Regions from separate parts of the Comamonas sp. F1-6 genome, predicted to be linked through region 3. Evidence: riboswitches for the same ligand, from Rfam matches in the RefSeq annotation. Region 3 holds a riboswitch; each other region holds the start of a gene.

Region 1 (3,238 bases), on a different contig from region 3:
CGTGCCACGGCGGCAATGGCGGGCGATGTTCTTCATGGCATCTTCATCCCACATCTCGGGGTTGAGCTGGGGAGAGAAGCCATCCAGATATACGCTGTCAGCCGTCATCTGCTGCTTGCGCAGCATGGTCCTGGCATCGCCTATATGGAGCGTCAGCAGCACCTGGCCGTCATCAAAGGAAAGGCGATGCACGCCGGGCAGCAGTCCCCACCATTGCTCGGCCAGTTGTTCGCCAAGCGGGCGCAGTTCCCCATCGGTCGGTAAAAACGCGAGCAGATCCTCGCGCGAGACAGGGTAGGCCTCCACCGAGACAAAATGCAGAATGCGCGGGCGTCTGAGGTCGGCTTTCCATGCCGCCCAGGTGACCAGGAAATTCAGGCCGAAGCCAAAGCCGGTTTCCAGAATGCGCCACTGCGCTGCATCGGCCCAGGCAGCTGGAAGATCGCAGCCACCGAGAAAAACCTGGCGGGCCTGGTCAAGGCCGCCCAGCTCGCTGTGATAGCGATCACCAAATCGGGTGTTGTAGGGGGTGCCATCCGGCATCCATGTGATCGGTTCAGACATGGAAAGTGAAACTACATGGGTAATGCATGGCGCAGTCTAGGTTAGAGCAGCCAAGCAAGGGCCGCCCCGCAGCGATGGCTGCGTCTCCCTCCTGCGTAGCAAGAGAGGGGGACGGCGCGCAGCGCCACAGGGGGAGTCTCTATCACTCCCAGCGCTGCTGGTACGAAAAAACCGGCAGGCGCCATTTGAAACGAATGGCGGCCAGACGGAAGGCCAGACCGCCGGCAAAACACACGATGGTGCTGATATTGGGGCTGACATCCAGATAGCGCAGGCCCAGGAACATCAGGCATACCGACAGCGACACGCTGGCATACAGCTCGCGGCGGAACACCACGGGGACCTGGTTGCAGAGCACATCGCGCAAGATGCCGCCGCTGATGCCGGTAATCATGCCGGCCATGATGATGACGATGGTGGGGTAGCCCAGCTCCAGCGCGGTATTGCAGCCGATCAGCGAAAAGGCGATCAGTCCCATGGCGTCCAGCAGCAAAAACACCTGCTTGAGCCTGTGCATATGGCGTGCAATCACGGTGGTCAGCAGACCGAAGCTGATGACCAGATACACATATTCAGGGTGCTGGGTCCAGCCGATGGGGTAGTGGCCCAGCACCATGTCGCGGATGGTGCCGCCTCCCAGGGCAGTGACAAAGGCGATGACGACGACGCCGAAGATATCCATATTGCGCCGGCCTGCGGCGAGTGCGCCGGACATGGCTTCGGCGGTAATGGCCACCAGATAGATGACCAGCATGACGGTGAAGTTGGAGGCCTGGAACGAGTCCAGCAAAGAGACGGAAGGAAGCATGAAGGCACTTGAAAATAGACCAGCCACTCACATCGGCGGGAGTGTCCGGCTTGCCTCTCCCGCTGTCCTTTTACCTGAGAGTTGCGCATGAGCACCTTCGCGGTGGACATGCTTGCCCCTTCGGTGAGCCCTGCAGCTTGTGGTTGCGGGCTGCTCTCCAGTTGGCGATATCCGGGTCCTGTCAGACCCACCTGCGGTACTTATTGCCTGAGCGATTATGGGAGTTTGCGCCTTCGGCGGGAACCCTCGAAAGGCTCCGCTCTCCCGCGGGATGGGCGCGATTCTAGCTAGTTTCAGCGACTTTATTCGGGTTAATACCTGTATTGGTGTGTTTCTGCGGCTGCCAGCTCGGGGTGCGGAAGGGCGGTCTGAATCCGCCATGGCTCGCGCAAGCCCGCGTTTTCGTCTGTGAAGCCGCCCGCCATAAAAACTCATACGCGCGACAGCGAGAGGGCGTTGTTGCATATATCACCCCCATGGCCAGATTTCCCAACCCCAGGTGTGGCTAGGCCACAGCCACCGTCTGCGGGCAGACCGGTTCAGTAGACCGATTGAGGATGGCGGCTCGAATGTGCAGTTCGTTAACTTGGCGCTCGAACGTGCGTGACATTACTCGTTCACCCAGGCGTTTGATGCAGTTCATCTTGGTCTCTACCGGGCTGCGCCGGTGGTAACCGCTCCAGCGTTTCCAGATACTTCACCCCAACCGTCTGCATGCGGCGATAGCTGCGTTGCGGTGCGCAAAGCCATCGCCTTTGCGCACCTTGGCATTCTTTCTTGGGGGAATGATGGGCGTGGCATTGCGCTGAATGACCGCCGCATGCACGTACTGCGTGTCATAAGCCCCATCGCCTGTCACTGTCAGCAGCGGCTCCTCGGCAGGAACTTGCTCCGCAACTGCGGCAACACTGCAGCGTTTGCGCATCAATACCGATGTGCAGCTTGCGCCATTGGCGGCGATGCTTTTTGCACTTCCACTCGCCTTCGCCAAGGAACTTGATGCCTGTGGAGTCAACCAGTCGGTGCAGGCCGGCTGCGCTAGAGCGGTATGCCACTTGCACATCCAGACGGCGTTGGCGGCGACACAATGTACTGAAGTCGGGAATTGGCCACAGCAATCCAGACAGCGCCAGTAGTGACGGAACAAAGCCTGTGGTCTGCCGCAAGACTAATCCAAAGAGGTTCTTGATGGTCAGGCAGAACTGAATCGCTGCATCCGAGAACTGCGGGCTGTGCCCGCGTTTGCCGCTGTCAGCGGCAAGCCAAGACATGGTCTTGTCCAGCCAGATGGTCAAGGAGCCGCGAGCCTTGAGTGCTGCGTTGTACTGCTTCCAGTTGGTGGTGTGAGCGGCAGCACTCATTAGGGCGTTGGTGTCGGAGGCCCTTCATGCTCAAGCTTTCGCGAGGTAAAGAGCAAGCTTGCCGATACACCTTCTTGGTGAGCCACGAGTGACACGCTCATCCCAGGCTCATAGGTTTGACGAACCAGGTCCGCTTTCTCGGTGGCAGACCTACGCCTGCGGCGCTGTTCCCAGGGTCTTGGTATGCCTACGCCCCATGTTTATGTGAAAGACAAGCAATGGACCATGCCCGGGGATTCATTAGGCTGTCCCACTATCTCTCGTCAGATCTTCTGCGTTGGCGAGAAAAGTCATCATTAAAACGCATAGCTTGCCGCAATGTGTGCATTGGCGTTGACAGACTCTGATAGAGATACTTTTCAGTCGAGCCTCACCACGCTGTTTTAGCAAGTTAGACAGTGGCGCTCTAACTAGAAAGCTGGTTACTGCGGCGTGACAGCTGCAGACATAACGAAGCTCCGGAGACAACCTGTTCCTGATAAGGACCTGTATGAAAGACATTCGC
Region 2 (3,238 bases), on a different contig from region 3:
AAAACAATCCCGAAAGTAAAAAACAGAATGAGCAGCAGCTTGTTTTCATAGCTCAACCACCCGATTTTTAGGTTTTCATCTTGATTTTTCATGCCTCTCTCCATTCCGTATTTGGCGGGCTATTTCATTCTTCAGGAAATCCCGCCTTTCATTGATGGATTTTCAATCCAGCTTCGGATAACTACCGAAACAGCGTGTCCACATAATCTGCACCTATGCCGATTTTTTCATAATGCTTTCGGCATAGTTCTATGTAGCTGTGAACATCGAAATATCCGTCAGGCTTTCCGTCATCATCGAGCCAGATCAGCGGTCCCTTGACGATAAAGAACGCACGCATGGGCTGCTCATGTTCATAGGCCACCAGGGTATGGCCTTCTCCGGGGGTCTCGTAGACGAAATCACCGGCACGGGCTGTCCAGTCATGTTACAGATAGCCCCACTTCCCCGAAATCGTGTAGGCAAACACTTCGTGCGGATGGTAATGGCGGTTCACCAAACCGGCCTCCTTCGCCATCAGAATATCGCACCATTTGTTTTGTGATGGAGAAATCCAGAGGGGACGGGAGGAAACGGTTTCAGAGAATGGAACATAATAACGCTCATCCTCCGTTGGAGCGTTCTGAATATAAACCTCTGGCTGCGCATCGGGCTGAAAACATTCAGAAATCGGCTTCAGATATTTCCAGAATTCATTCGTGGCTTTTTCGGGCATTTTCTCTCCTTGAATAAACATTTTTTGACGAACGTCATAATCCTATCCATGGGGAAAATTCTGTTTAGTCCCTGCCGGACATGATGTTTGCCCCTGCAGGACAAGCTCTGGAGCAAGGCAGCCCGGCCCTGGCTGAACGACCGACTCCACCAGGTCTGCCGAAATCGACTGGGGATGACCGAGAATGCCGCCATGGATACTTCACGCCACTCACGCTGTCTTGCTGCATACGCGGCCGTCTTGGGAGCTCTGCTGCTCAGTGCCTGCGCTGGCAACCCAGCCATGGCGCCTAAGGTGGCCGACATCACTCCCCAGCCCCAGGCTGACTCCGCCTCGGCTTCCGGAGGCCAAACCGTAAATTGGCCTGCCTGGATCAATGCAGACTGCACACCCCCCGCCCAGCTCGATCGGCAACCGCAGCCACGCCGCCACACCACGCCTTTCATCAGCGCCCACTGGTTTCCGAACGGGCTGGAGACCACGGTGGTCTTCCGCCTGGAAGTCACGGCTCAGGGCGAACTCGGCCGTGTGGCCTACCAGCCTGCCGATGCCGATCCCCGCATCGTGAAGTCCATACTGCGCTCGCTCGAACGCTGGAAGTTCAAGCCCGGCATGCGCCAGGGCCAGCCCGTGACGTCCTGCTTCGAGCAGCCCTACCAACTGGTGTTTCCGCGCCAGGAGATCGATGTTCCTCGAACACCCGCCATGAACACAGAACCGCAGTGAGACCACAAGCTCAATTCCAGCGATCTGTGCTCGAAAACCCCAAAATCCGTCCGATTCGGTGGTGCAAGCCCCTTGCCCACCGCTAGAATCGCCAACGTCAGGAGAGAGTGCCTGCAGCTTGAAGCTGCCTCGCACCGCCGAAGGCGCAGACCCCAACCCGGTGTCAAAACGCTCAGGCAAAAGGACTGACAAGCGCTGCAAGGTGTGCAAACCTGCAGCGTCCCTAGCTGGAGAGAGATGCAGGCCGTCATTTCGTATGTGCGCCAGCATCCACCGAAGGAGCAAACTGCCCGATGCAATGCGTGCAGTGAATCTCTCAGGTAAAGCGGACAGCAGGGCAAGCCCGCCACGCATGGCCCTGTCATGCATGGCCACTCATTTTGGTTTGACCACCGGAGCGCTTGCCTGTGACTGCTGCTGACACCTCTTCCGATCTGCGTTCCACACCGCTGTTTGCACTGCACCAGAAACTGGGTGCCCGCATGGTGCCGTTTGCCGGCTACGCCATGCCCGTGCAATACCCTCAAGGCCTAATGGCCGAGCATCTGCACACGCGCAAGGCCGCCGGCCTGTTCGATGTCTCGCACATGGGCCAGTTGCTGTTGCGCGGCCCCGATGCCGCCGCCGCGCTCGAATCGCTGATGCCCGTCGATGTCATGGCCCTGGGCCTGCACAAGCAGCGCTACGGTCTGCTGCTCGATGAACAAGGCGGAATTCTCGACGACCTGATGTTCGTCAACCGCGGCGATGATCTGTTCCTCATCGTCAACGGTGCCTGCAAAGAGGCCGATATCGCTCATATCCAGAACCGCATCGGTAGCCGCTGCGAGGTCGTCCCACTGCCCGATCGCGCCCTGCTGGCCCTGCAAGGCCCGCAAGCCGTCACTGCCCTCTCGCGTCTGATTCCCGGTGTGACGCAACTGGTCTTCATGACCGGCAACCACTTCGACTGGCAAGGCCATGCGCTCCACATCACGCGCAGCGGCTATACGGGCGAGGACGGCTTTGAAATCTCCCTGCCCGGCGAAGCTGCCGAAGCCTTTGCCGAAGCTCTGCTGGCACAGCCCGAGGTAGCCCCCATCGGTCTGGGCGCGCGCAACTCGCTGCGCCTAGAAGCCGGACTTTGCCTGTACGGCAACGACATAGACACCAGCACCACCCCGGTGGAAGCTGCGCTGAACTGGGCCATGCAGAAGGTGCGCCGCACCGGCGGCGAGCGCGAAGGCGGCTTTCCCGGTGCGGCCATCGTGCTGGAGCAATTGCAGAACCCTCAGTCGCTGCGCCGCAAGCGCGTGGGCTTGATCGCGCTGGAACGCATTCCCGTGCGCGAGCCCGCCGTGCTGGAAAACATGGACGGACAGCATATCGGCCACATCACCAGCGGCCTGCTCAGCCCCACGCTCAACCAGCCTGTGGCGCTGGCCTATGTCGAGCCCGACTACGCCGCCATCGATACGGAAATCTTCGCCATGGTGCGCGGCAAGCCCGTGCCCATGAAGGTGGTCGCCACGCCCTTCGTCCCCACCCGCTACTACCGCGGCTAGGTCTGCCGCCGCGCATGAGACGGGCCAGTTTGCCAAACAGCTGCCAGAACACCGCTAAAGTGCGAGCTGGACCTTTCTCAAACAACACCCGATTCCCCTGAATCCCCCATCTGGAGCTTTCCATGAGCATCAAGTATTCCAAAGAACACGAATGGATCAACGCCGCTGACACCAATGCCGCCATCGTCGGCATCACCGTACACGCACAGGATGCGCTGGGCGATGTGGTGTTTGTGGACCTGCCTGCCGTGGG
Region 3 (3,238 bases):
CAGCGGACCAGCCTTGTGGATTGCCTTGGCCGAGCCCAGGAACAGGCCCACGCCAATGGCGCCGCCCAGGGCGATCAGCTGGATGTGCCGGTCCTTGAGGCCGCGCTCCAGCTCCCCTGTCTGCTGCAGCGACTCCCCGGCTGCGCTTGGATGATTTCGACTCATGTTGTATGTCTCCGTTTTGCCATTCACACGGCAACAGCTGCCCCTCACGGGGCGCTGCGGCTACCGTGTCTGGCTTGTTGATGAGGTTTTCAGGTCGTGGTCAGGCGCTGGCGGTGCTCAGCGTGGCCGGTCGGGGCTGTCTGCTGGCGCTGCCCATGGACTGCAGCACGAGGTCGCCGACCATGTCGGCGGTGACGGCCGACAAGGTCCAGCCCAGATGGCCGTGGCCGGTGTTGTAGAACACGCAGGGCTTGTTGCCAGGGCCCACGCGCGGCAGCATGTCCGGCATCATGGGGCGCAGGCCCGCCCAAGGCACGACGCTGCGCGTGCTGACGCCCGGGAAGCATTGCTGCACCCATTCGATGAGTGGGCGGATGCGGTCGGCGCGGATGTCCTTGTTGAAGCCGTTGAACTCCGCCGTACCGGCAACTCGGAAGCGATCGTCGCCGAGGCGGCTGGTGACCAGCTTGGTCTCGTCGTCCAGCAGACTCACCACAGGGGCTGCGGCGCGGCTGGCTTCGTCCGGCAGATTGACCGTGATGGAATAGCCCTTGACCGGATAGATGTTGACGCTGTCGCCGAGCTGGGCAGCCAGGGCGCGGCTGGCCGTGCCTGCGCAGACCACCATGGCGTCGAAAGTCGAGGTCTCGGTTTCCAGGCCCTGGCGCACGGTCACGCTGGCCTGCTTGCCGTTGCTGTTCACCGACATGATTTCCTGGCCGTAGCGGCATTGCACGCCCAGTCGTTCGCAGGCGGCAGCCAGGCCGCTGGTGAACTTGTGGATGTCGCCCGTGGAGTCGCTCTCGGTGAAGTAGCCGCCATAGAAGGTTCCGGACAGGGTCGGCTCTATGGAGCGCATCTCCTGCGGTGTCACGGCGCGGCGCTCCAGGCCGCCTTTGGCCAGCAACTGGGAAACCTTGCCCGCATGTTCAAAGCCTGCTCGGTCGCGGTAGATATGCAAGATGCCTTTTTGTTTCAGATCGAAGTCAATGCCTTCGCTGGACGCCCAGTCAAACAGGTGCTCGCGTGCCGCAATCGCCAGCCTGGCGGTTTCCACGGTGTTTTTCTCGTAATGGGGGATGGCAGCGAGAAACTGGCAGAACCAGGAAATCTTGTGCCAGCTGGGCCTGGGATTGAGCAGCAGCGGAGCATCGCTCTTGAGCATCCACTTGAGGCCCTTGACGATGGTGGACCAATGGGTCCAGACCTCGGCGTTCGAGGCCGAGAGCTGGCCGCCATTGGCGAACGAGGTTTCCATGGCGGCATAGCGCTGCTTCTCGAACAGGGTGACGGAAAATCCGCGGCGTGCGAGGGCGTAGGCGGTGGTCACGCCCGTGATGCCACCGCCGATGACGGCGATTGTCTTCATGATTCAGATTCCAGAAACGTCAAGGGTGGAGCCCGTGCGCAACATGCGCAGCGGACGCCCCCTCTGTTCTGGACCTGAGAGATTCACGAGGCAGGGCCTTGCGGCGCTGCTCGCTTGCTCCTTCGGTATGCCCGGCGGACGATGACGTCCGGACATTCTTCAGAGTGTGTGAAAGCGATGCCGATCCTTTGGCCTGAGAGTTTCCGGGGCGGTTGCTCCTTCGGCGCTGCATACGCCAAGTTTGCGCTGCAGTCTCTCTCGGCATCACCGGGCTGAGAGCCTGTGGGCAAATGTAGGAAGAACGGCGGTGCCTGGATATACGGGTTTTCTAGACTTCTGCGCCAGGGCCCAGCCATGGCTGCTCATGTCGGGTTCACGCTATTTGATAGCGCTTGCCGCTTATCCTTCAATGAAATATTGATTGTTTGTCTATGAAAATGAATTTATTAAAGCGCAGTGTGCTTCTAAATTCATAGCGATAGACGCTGTCAAGTGCCACCGAGCAGCCCCAGAGTCAGCCCCTGCATTGGCATGGCGGGTCATGGTCGGCGGTGGATTTGGGCAAAATATCGTCTTTGCCTGTCAATGGGCCCGGCGATATCACCGCTTTGCCATTGAAGCGCCCGACTGGGGTGGCTGCCGATTCAGGATGCAACTGGCCTATCCGCCATGGCGTTCTGCTGTCATGGCTTCGTTCCTTTGTCCTTGTTGCCCGCGACCGTCATGGTCGCCTTTTTGCGTTGCCTGCCGCAGCGCCTGCGGGATGGTTGGGTGTTTTGTCCGGATGGGCGCAAACCATTACAACAAGACATTTATGTCCCAACCCAACTCAAGCCAGCAGCTCGCGCCGACTGGTGATGGTGACGATAACCAGCCCCGCTTGCACCGGGTGCTCAAGCAGCGCCACCTGAGCATGATTGCCATTGGCGGCGCCATCGGAACGGGCCTGTTCGTGGCCTCCGGCTCGGCCATCGCCCAGATCGGCCCTGGTGGTGCCGTGCTCACCTATCTGCTCATCGGCATCATGGTGTACTACATCATGACCAGCCTGGGCGAGCTGGCCGCCTTCATGCCTGTGGCCGGCTCTTTCTCTACCTATGCCTCGCGCTATGTGGATCGAGGCTTCGGCTTTGCGCTGGGCTGGAACTTCTGGTTCAGTTGGGCTGTGGTGGTGGCGGTGGACCTGGTGGCCTCGCAACTGGTCATGGCCTACTGGTTTCCCGATGTGCCAGGCATCATCTGGAGCGGCCTGTTCCTGCTGCTGATGGTGGGGCTGAACGCGTTTTCCGCGCGCGGCTTTGCCGAGGCCGAGTACTGGTTCGCGCTGATCAAGGTGCTGGCCGTGGTGGCCTTTCTGATCACCGGCGTGCTGATTCTGTTCGGCATCATCAGCAACGGCCATGTACCCGGCTTCGAGAACTGGACCACGGGCGATGCGCCATTCGTCGGCAATTTCGCGACCTTTGTGGGCGTGGCCATGATCGTGGCCTATTCCTTCCAGGGCACGGAGCTGGTGGGCGTTGCGGCAGGCGAATCCGAGAATCCGCGCGAGAACGTGCCGCGTGCGATTCGTCAGGTGTTCTGGCGCATCCTGCTGTTCTATGTGCTGGCCATTGTCGTCATCGGCTTTCTGATTCCCTATACCGATCCGCAGCTGCTGCGTACCGATGTGGCGGATATCGCCGTGAGCCCGTTCACGCTGGT

Evidence for each region. A riboswitch is a leader RNA that binds a small molecule or an ion and turns the genes downstream of it on or off. The one in region 3 is predicted to bind glycine.
Region 1: linked by a shared signal. The riboswitch ahead of AAIL66_RS23705 (trimeric intracellular cation channel family protein) and the one ahead of AAIL66_RS00960 (D-amino acid dehydrogenase) in region 3 are both predicted to bind glycine.
Region 2: linked by a shared signal. The riboswitch ahead of gcvT (glycine cleavage system aminomethyltransferase GcvT) and the one ahead of AAIL66_RS00960 (D-amino acid dehydrogenase) in region 3 are both predicted to bind glycine.

Annotation. Positions count from the first base shown of each region.
Region 1 covers NZ_JBCPWN010000041.1:13,167-16,404, forward strand. Annotated here, with positions in the region: gene mnmC (FAD-dependent 5-carboxymethylaminomethyl-2-thiouridine(34) oxidoreductase MnmC) at 1-543, opposite strand, end outside; gene AAIL66_RS23705 (trimeric intracellular cation channel family protein) at 707-1,372, opposite strand; glycine riboswitch at 1,425-1,543, opposite strand; glycine riboswitch at 1,557-1,649, opposite strand; partial or broken gene AAIL66_RS23710 (IS5 family transposase) at 1,878-2,733, opposite strand; partial or broken gene AAIL66_RS23715 (transposase) at 2,754-2,918, opposite strand; gene AAIL66_RS23720 (MFS transporter) at 3,224-3,238, shown strand, end outside.
Region 2 covers NZ_JBCPWN010000003.1:168,952-172,189, reverse strand. Annotated here, with positions in the region: gene AAIL66_RS04640 (MFS transporter) at 1-92, opposite strand, end outside; partial or broken gene AAIL66_RS04635 (2,4'-dihydroxyacetophenone dioxygenase family protein) at 182-715, opposite strand; gene AAIL66_RS04630 (energy transducer TonB) at 908-1,441, shown strand; glycine riboswitch at 1,530-1,639, shown strand; glycine riboswitch at 1,659-1,784, shown strand; gene gcvT (glycine cleavage system aminomethyltransferase GcvT) at 1,849-2,985, shown strand; gene gcvH (glycine cleavage system protein GcvH) at 3,108-3,238, shown strand, end outside.
Region 3 covers NZ_JBCPWN010000001.1:208,139-211,376, forward strand. Annotated here, with positions in the region: gene AAIL66_RS00955 (amino acid permease) at 1-165, opposite strand, end outside; gene AAIL66_RS00960 (D-amino acid dehydrogenase) at 266-1,534, opposite strand; glycine riboswitch at 1,706-1,805, opposite strand; gene AAIL66_RS00965 (amino acid permease) at 2,349-3,238, shown strand, end outside.